DNA from 2 places in the Paenibacillus sp. FSL R7-0198 genome. Region 1 is predicted to be linked to the other one. Evidence: riboswitches for the same ligand, from Rfam matches in the RefSeq annotation. Region 1 holds a riboswitch; the other holds the start of a gene.
The links. Region 1 has a riboswitch for glycine ahead of sdaAB (L-serine ammonia-lyase, iron-sulfur-dependent subunit beta). Riboswitches for the same ligand answer to the same signal wherever they lie in the genome.

Region 1 (4,221 bases):
CACTCAGTTCACCAGACACTTTTTGCAGATTCATGCCAAGCAACATCGCTCCGGTAAACGTAGCCGTTACAATCAACATCGGTACCATGGAGAAAGCAAAATTATCAACAGGATTCAGTCGCTCCACCTCTGCCTCCACGCGTGAAGACAACCCTACCGCAAGCGCATCGGACTGATCAGCAGTCATACCGGACTGATTCAGCACTCCGCGAATGCCATTCTCTTGTACTTCACGGTTCAACGTCGCTGTAACTTGTGCGGCTACGTTCTGCATCACACTTTTCACGGTAGCCACGTTTGATTCGTTCATCACATACTTAACTGCAATCGGCTTCGACAAGTCTTCTGCCTGCTGCATGAAACCTGATGGAATCTCAATAATCATGTACACATCCCGATCCGTTAACATCTGTCGTGCTTCTTGCATCGATTCAGATGGTTTGATCTCGAAATTAAGACCTGCCGCCAAAGACTCGGCTACCGGTTCAGCCGCTACCCCATCTTCATTCACGATGGTGACAGCTAGCTCAGTCATTCTCTCATTAACCTGATCATATCCACTAAGCCAGATGATGTTAAAAAAAACCTGGAACAGCACGGCCGTAATTAAACCTACAATGGTGGCTCCGTTTTTCAAAAACAGTAGACTCGTCTGGAAAATTCCTTTCATTCTATCCATCTCCTTTAATTTTGTTTCGCTCTCATATATATCGTATTGATATATGACAATAGTTAATATATCAATACGATATATATGTCGTCAATGTTTTTTGTTTTTCTTCGTTGGAAAAAGACAAAAAAAAGCCGATACATCTCTTCACCAGGAAGGTATGTATCGGCTTTTCGTATCATGTAAGGAACTCTTCTTCACCTCTAATAATCAAGGCTCATGGTATCACGAGTTAGTGTTAGATTTAATTCATATCAATCCTATTTATGCCTTAGGTTCTACGTCATTTTCAGCAGGAGACTCCTGCTCAGGCTCTGCACGCTTTGCCTTTGGTTTAGCCAACTTCTGCATCATTTTGCGGCCGGTTGGTGTCTGGGCCAACCCGCCCTGGGCTGTCTCCCGATGGCGGCTCGGCATCGCGCTGCCTACTTCCAGCATGACGTCGATGACTTCGTCTGACGGAATGGCGCTACGCACTCCGGCCAGGGCCATGTCAGCCGCAGCCAGCGCCGTAACCGCACCCAGTCCATTACGGACGATGCAAGGAATTTCAACGAGGCCTGCAACCGGATCGCAGATCAGGCCCAGTGTATTTTTTAACGCCAAACCAACGGCATGAACTACCTGTTCCGGTGTACCTCCACGCAGTTCAACCATGGCACCCGCAGCCATGCCGATAGCTGAACCCACTTCCGCCTGGCAGCCACCTTCGGCACCGGAGATAAATGAATTGTTGGCAATAACATAACCAATCGCTCCCGCACAGAACAACCCGTTCACCAAATGTTCGTCCGTCCAGCCAAACCGCTCTTGTGAACTGATAAACACACCCGGGATAATGCCACAGGAACCAGCTGTTGGTGTTGCCACGATCCGACCCATGGAGGCATTCACTTCAGATACACACAGGGCATACGCCATGGCAAGTGCGGAAGCATCTCCTGAACAAGTCTCACCCTTGCGAATGTACTCGGCCATTTTTTTCCCGTCCCCACCGGTTAACCCACTGCGTGATGTTGTATCTTCCGTTAACCCTTTGCGTACCGCTTCCTTCATCACCTGATAATATTCAGACATCTGCTTCACAACATCCGCTTCCGGTGTATTGGTCTCCTGAACCTGCTCCTCGATCATCAGCTGAGCAATGGTTTTGGATTCCGCTGTACAGATCGTATTCAGTTCGTGTAAATGTTTAAATCGCATCCGAATCAACTCCTCTCTTCAAATCAATGACACGAATGTCTAACACATGGTCCAGCTCCCTTAGACGCTTGAGCATATCAGGATTAGGCACACCATCCATTTCCATCGCGGTAAGTGCTTCGCCATCACGGGCTTTCCGGTCCACCTGCATATAGCCGATGTTAACCCCGGATGAACTGATCGTGGACGTTACCGATGCAAGCACCCCTGCCTTGTCTGCATGTCGCAGAACGAGTGTTGGAAACTCACCACTAATCTGAACACGAAAATCATTCATCGCATGCACCGATACACTGCCACCACCAATGGATGCACCGATTAAGGAGCAGGCACGTTCTCCATGCCACAACTCAATTTTGACCGTATTCGGATGAGGAGCAGGCAGGCCACTTGTATAAAACTCAACCTCCATGCCTGCTTCCTCTGCGTATTGCTCTGCATCCGGGATACGTGGATCGTCTGTGACATAGTCCAAAAGACCGCCGATCAGTGCCAGATCTGTTCCGTGCCCCTGATAGGTGTCAGCGAATGAACCGTATAACGTCAGCCGGGCACGTTCTGGCGTACATCCCAGCCACTGACGAGCGATTCTTCCCAGCCTTGCCGCTCCAGCTGTATGTGAACTTGAAGGCCCTGTCATGGACGGACCAATAATTGAGAAAACATCTTTAAATCGCACTTTATAACCCTCCAATTGTATTCGTCATTTACATCCAGAATCTAATCCATATTGTTCCTTATTTACTGAATGATGACATCAAAAAAGGACAGAAGAAGGCCTCAGGCCCTCTCTCTGTCCTCGATACCTGAGAGTTTCACGATCAGCAGTGTCTCACGACAAGGTGCATTGCCTGCGATTACAGACAAGTTCACCGGTCTGACTGATCATATACCCCTTGGGTGGCGCAGTTCGCGCACTCTCCAGAGTTGCGTCCAACGATGGTACATTTACCTGAGAGATTAACCACTGCGCCGGGTGCGCAGCAGCTTGCTCCTTCGGTGCCTGAGCACTAGCCATTTTGCTCGGCTAATCCAGATCTCTCCCGCTCGTTATCATCCGCTATATGGAACCATTCTGAGCTTATGTCAGAACAGTCATGGAAGTCATTAATTTCTTCTTCATTAAGATTAATCGACCGGAAGATCAGTGTCAACAAACTTGACGATTTCTTTGGATGTATTTCCTTCATTTTCGATTGAACCGATGAAAACCAGAATATTTTGTCAGCTTTCATTACATTAATACGTTAAAAAGATCTTTTAAACAGCTCATTTCGTTCTACTTCAATCAATGATGTGCTTACTATTATTTATGATATTGTCCATGAAACCGTTCGGGTATTCAGGCAACCATAATCTTTGATCCACACTGCTCACTAACCCATCCGAGTCTGCACATCTGGATTATAATTCACAATTCGTAGAAGATACTCTTGTTCTGTACATAAGGTCTGCAATACTTGCTGCATAGCTTCGGCATGCGATCTTTCATCCATTCGTGCCTCGACTCATTCGCCATCTGAAAGGCATAATAACCCAGTGTAAAGATCAACATGAACCCTTCCATTAATCGGATATCACGATCCGTCAGTGGCGCGATCTGTTGGGTATAACCGGATAAGAATATGTCACGTTCCTCCCGATTAAACATAAGTGCTGCCCCTCCGGCATCAAAAAGATAATAACCATAACCGTGTAGACAAAAATCAATCATGGATATCCCCTGATCCGTTATCAGCAGATTGTTGCGAGTAATATCCCCATGAATGATCCCCCATGTCCCTGCGTGCTGCGGGTATGTTTCTAACTGTTCATTAATGTTCTCAAACGTCTCACGAAGCAGATCGAAGTCTTCCGTTGTAAAAATCCCAAGTCGGACGCCTTCCTCCAGCTGCCCTAGCATGACCAAGTTCTCATGGATGTTGCCATATGCCGGCCGCACCTTTGTTCGATCTGTCTGATTCTGCTCACGCCCATATTGATGAAGCATCTGCAGTTGTGCCCCCAGATCATAGATCTGCTCTGTTGTCAGGCGTTCTCCCTGCTGGATGTCCCTTCCCTCAATCCACTCCAGTACTGTACAGCAGATTTCTTTACCCGCTTCACTTTTCCATACCGTGACCCAGTCTCCCGATACATTCCGTACCGGATGCTGCACGCGCAATGCCGTCGTTGCATTTAACTCATGAAGCAGGTTCATCTCTGCCTCCAGCGCAGGAAGCGTATGCTGAATGCCTGTCATACTTGCATATGCGGCTTGATGGATACGTAGCAGATACTTCTGCCCGCTTGCTTCATCGACGACATGATACGTCAGATTCTCATTATGACGAATATATGAAACGACA
Region 2 (4,221 bases), 2.2 Mb from region 1:
CAGATTGAGCCGAAGTGGAGAAAGAGGTACCTGTTACCGATTGTCCTTGTACCGATGTTGTCGTTGTCGTCGTCGTTTCCTGAGTCACAGTGATCCCTCCAATGCTCGTGCGAATTCGTCAATCTCTTCCTTAGTGCGCCGTTCCGTAACAGCAATCAGCATATGTCCGGCAAGCTCCGGATAATCACGTCCGAGTTCGTAGCCACCAATAAAGCCTGCATCCAGCAGTTTCAACTGAAGAGTATCCAAGTCTGTTCCTTCAGGAAGTTTAATCACAAACTCATTAAATGTTGGTGCATTAAAAGTAAGGCCAACTCCAGGAATTGCAGTTAATGTATTCAGGGTGTAATGACTCTTTTGCAAATTCAGATCCGCGACATCGATCATGCCCTGTTTACCCATGATGGACATGTACACAGATGCGCTGAGTGCAAGCAAAGCCTGGTTGGAACAGATGTTGGATGTCGCCTTTTCGCGGCGGATGTGCTGTTCACGTGCTTGCAGTGTGAGTACAAAACCACGCTTGCCGTTGCGATCGGTGGTCTGGCCTACAATTCGGCCAGGAATTCGGCGCATATGAGGCTGGGATACGGCGAAATATCCGCATGTCGGGCCGCCGAGTGAAGCGGCGATGCCGAGGGGCTGCGCATCACCTACAACGATGTCAGCACCCAGCTTGCCTGGGGCTTCCAGCAGACCCAGCGATAGCGGGTTGGCACTTACAACGAGCAGGCCCTTGTGCGCATGCACGAGGTCGGCAGCCTGCTTCACATTTTCCACAGCACCAAAGAAGTTCGGACTCTGGATCATGACAGCAGCGGTATCGTCCGATATGGCGGCTTGCAGAGCATCCCAGTCAGTTACTCCATCCTTATAACCAATCTCGACAATCTCCAGACTTAATCCGTGCGCATATGCCTGCAATACCTGACGGGCTTCCGGATGAACGGTACGGGATACGATGAGCTGTTTGCGACGAGTTGCCGCTGCGGCCAGATTACCTGCTTCTGCAAAGGCAGTTGCGCCGTCATACATACTGGCATTGGCTACAGCCATACCGGTTAATTCACAGATGTAGGATTGAAATTCGAAAATGGCCTGTAGTTCACCTTGGCTGATCTCAGGCTGATAAGGTGTGTAGGCGGTGTAGAACTCGGAACGGGAAATGACATGATTGATAACGGAAGGAACATGATGATCGTATATGCCTGCGCCGAGGAAGCTGGCGTGTGTTTCGAAATTGGCGTTGGCACCAGCTTGTTTGGACATGTGACGTGTCAGCGCATATTCATCAAGTTTGGAGGATACGGGCAGCTCGCCCTGATAACGAATCTCCTGCGGAATGTCCTGAAACAGTTCCTCCAGCGTATCCACACCGATGGTTGCGAGCATGGCGCTCTGATCTTGCTCGGTCATGGGAATGTAACGGTGCTTGCTCATGCTTGATCAGCTCCTTGAGTAGGTGTCTTTGACGTACGTGTCCGTTTATGAAAAGGGGTCTTCACAACCTCGGCTTTTAGTTTCTTGCCGCGGATCTCAATCTCAAGCGGGGTTCCCAGCGCAGCGTATTTACTGTCGATGAGAGCAAGCCCCAGATTACGCTTCAATGTAGGTGATTGCGTGCCTGTTGTTACTTCACCAATCTGTACGCCTTCGGCGTAAATCGGATAGTGGGGGCGGGGAATACCACGCTCCAGCACTTCGATGCCGACCAATTTGCGGGCAGGCCCGTCATTTTTTTGCTGTAACAAGGCTTCGTATCCGATAAAAGGTCCGGCATTCAGCTTCACAAACATGCCTACGCCAGCTTCGAGCGGAGAGATGGTTGCCGACAATTCCTGTCCATACAGGGGGAGCCTTGCTTCAAAGCGCAGTGTATCCCGGGCACCAAGTCCGGTTGGTACGAGTCCGTGACCTTCTCCGGCTTGCATTAATCCATTCCAGACCACAGCGGCCTGATCTGCAGGTACATATAGTTCAAAGCCGTCCTCACCGGTATAACCTGTACGGGACAACAGTAATTTAACGCCGCATACCTCTGCCTGCTGTACAAAACGGAAAGGCTCAATCGAGGATATATCCGTATCTGTAACTTTCCCGATAATGTCTACAGCCAGTGGACCTTGCAAGGCGAGCAGCGCCGTCTGCTCCGAATCGTTGGTCATGCTTACGCCAGGGATCAGGTGCTCTTGCAGCCACGCCCAATCCTTGTCGATGTTAGAGGCGTTAACAACGAGCATGTAATGCTGATCTTCCAGCTTATACACGAGCAGATCATCCACCACACCGCCATCTGGGTAACACATCAGGGTGTACTGGGCTTGACCGGGAATCAGCGTGGTCACATCATTGGTCGTCATTTGTTGCAAAAAAACTTCAGCCTGCTCACCCTGTACTGTGAATTCGCCCATATGGGATACATCAAACAGTCCAGCACGCTCACGCACCGCTTCATGTTCTTTCTGGATTCCGCTAAATTGCACTGGAAGCTCCCAGCCTCCAAAATCAATGCACCGTACGCCTTCGTATTGCTGATACAGTGGGAAGAGTGGTGTTCTAAGCAAATCGGACATCAAATCACCTCGTCATGGGCCGTCAACCGGCCGGATATACAATCGTGGATCAATGAACCAGGGTATTTTTACATTTTTCAGCAGAGATTTTTCGTAGATAAGTATGGTAAGGCAGCTATGACAGCGCCGTTCTACATCCTGTTTTTCGTTTTTTGGGAAAAAGGAAAAGGACAGGCCAAAGAATCGGCATGCCAAGTAGCACGCTGTATTCTAAGGCTCTGTCCCTTGTACCTGAGAGTTACCCCGCTGCCTTGTGCAGCAGGTTTCCCCTTGGGTGATCATAACGCCCGCTCAGGGCGAATAGATGCTCTCCAGAGTTGCGTCCCGTAAAAGTCCTTTTGCCTGAGAGATTCACCCCCGCTTATCGGTGGTTTACTCCTTCGGCGTTACCTCATGTACATCCCGAATCGGGTGTCACGGGTAATCTCTCCCTTTACATTCATCCGCGGGTATAACATAGTCCAATAAACACATTTACTCCTCTCATTAAAACGTGAATCCACTACCGATGTCAAGAACGATGTCATATATCATAACTAAAAAACCGAATATTTAATTTATCTTAAATGTTATTGTTCGTGTATTTAAAAAGACTGCGCTTACTATTCTAATATTCACCAGTATATGAAGAAAGAGTGTAATCGGGTTACAGGATTTAGAGGTGATCAATAAATAAATTGTGAGGTATCTTGACATTTGAATCAAAAATATCATACGCTATGTTCTGGGAAAAAGGTTAAGGTCAAAGAACGCATGCACTCATTTAATGAAAAGCGAGGCGGATATCGATGAGCGAATTGAAAAGTGATTTCCTGTACAGTGAAGAGCACGAATGGGTGCAAACCGTAGGGGAGGATACTGTACGTATTGGCATTACCGAGTTCGCGCAGCATCAGCTGGGTGACATTGTGTTTGTGGAATTGCCTGACCTTGAAACCAATGTAAAAGCAGAGGACAGCATTGGAACGATCGAATCGGTCAAAACGGTTTCGGACTTGTTTTCTCCCGTCACTGGTTCAATTATTGCAGTGAATGATTCGTTGCAGGACTCCCCTGAACTTGTCAACAGCTCTCCATACGAGGAAGGCTGGATGATTGAAATCCGTGTTGAGGGAGATCTGACAGCAGCATTGTCTACATTGATGAATGCAGACGCGTATCGTAAACATACGGAAGAATAGTATCAACGAACTTGTACTTATTAACATACATTTTATAAACAAAATGAGATCTGCTTCATATTGTTTCGACCTGTGTGAGCCTGAGGCTTGCACAGGTTTTTTGTGCTTTCCGAGAATGGTTTCCAATGCGGATTGAAGCAGATTGTGGATGTGAATCGCCTGATTAGACCAAGCTATAGGTTAGAAATTGATTTTGGAAATGATAAAAGTCATAGGCAAGAAAAGCCTTGTGTACCAATGGGTTCAGCCATTATGCATCAATTAAAACGATTACATAACCTAATGTTGTCATCATTGTTCATGACGAAAGTACGCTTTCATTTCATTGAACAGGAGAGCATTCTCGCTTAGGATTACAGCAGGGGAGAAATGATACCCCTTTCATAAATCATAATGACTTGATCCAAGGAGGATAATACAATGAGTAATTTGGACCAATCGTCCAATTCCAAAGGTGGGCTACGGGT

Region 2: linked by a shared signal. The riboswitch ahead of gcvT (glycine cleavage system aminomethyltransferase GcvT) and the one ahead of sdaAB (L-serine ammonia-lyase, iron-sulfur-dependent subunit beta) in region 1 are both predicted to bind glycine.

What each region holds. Positions count from the first base shown of each region.
Region 1 is NZ_JBBOCB010000001.1:4,203,877-4,208,097, reverse strand. Features, by position in the region: gene MKY87_RS18350 (YhgE/Pip domain-containing protein) at 1-670, opposite strand, end outside; gene sdaAA (L-serine ammonia-lyase, iron-sulfur-dependent, subunit alpha) at 935-1,873, opposite strand; gene sdaAB (L-serine ammonia-lyase, iron-sulfur-dependent subunit beta) at 1,863-2,552, opposite strand; glycine riboswitch at 2,665-2,800, opposite strand; glycine riboswitch at 2,805-2,929, opposite strand; gene MKY87_RS18335 (phosphotransferase enzyme family protein) at 3,285-4,221, opposite strand, start outside.
Region 2 is NZ_JBBOCB010000001.1:2,040,713-2,044,933, reverse strand. Features, by position in the region: gene gcvPA (aminomethyl-transferring glycine dehydrogenase subunit GcvPA) at 85-1,440, opposite strand; gene gcvT (glycine cleavage system aminomethyltransferase GcvT) at 1,437-2,573, opposite strand; glycine riboswitch at 2,790-2,890, opposite strand; glycine riboswitch at 2,894-3,016, opposite strand; gene gcvH (glycine cleavage system protein GcvH) at 3,362-3,754, shown strand; gene MKY87_RS08715 (PTS mannitol transporter subunit IICB) at 4,175-4,221, shown strand, end outside.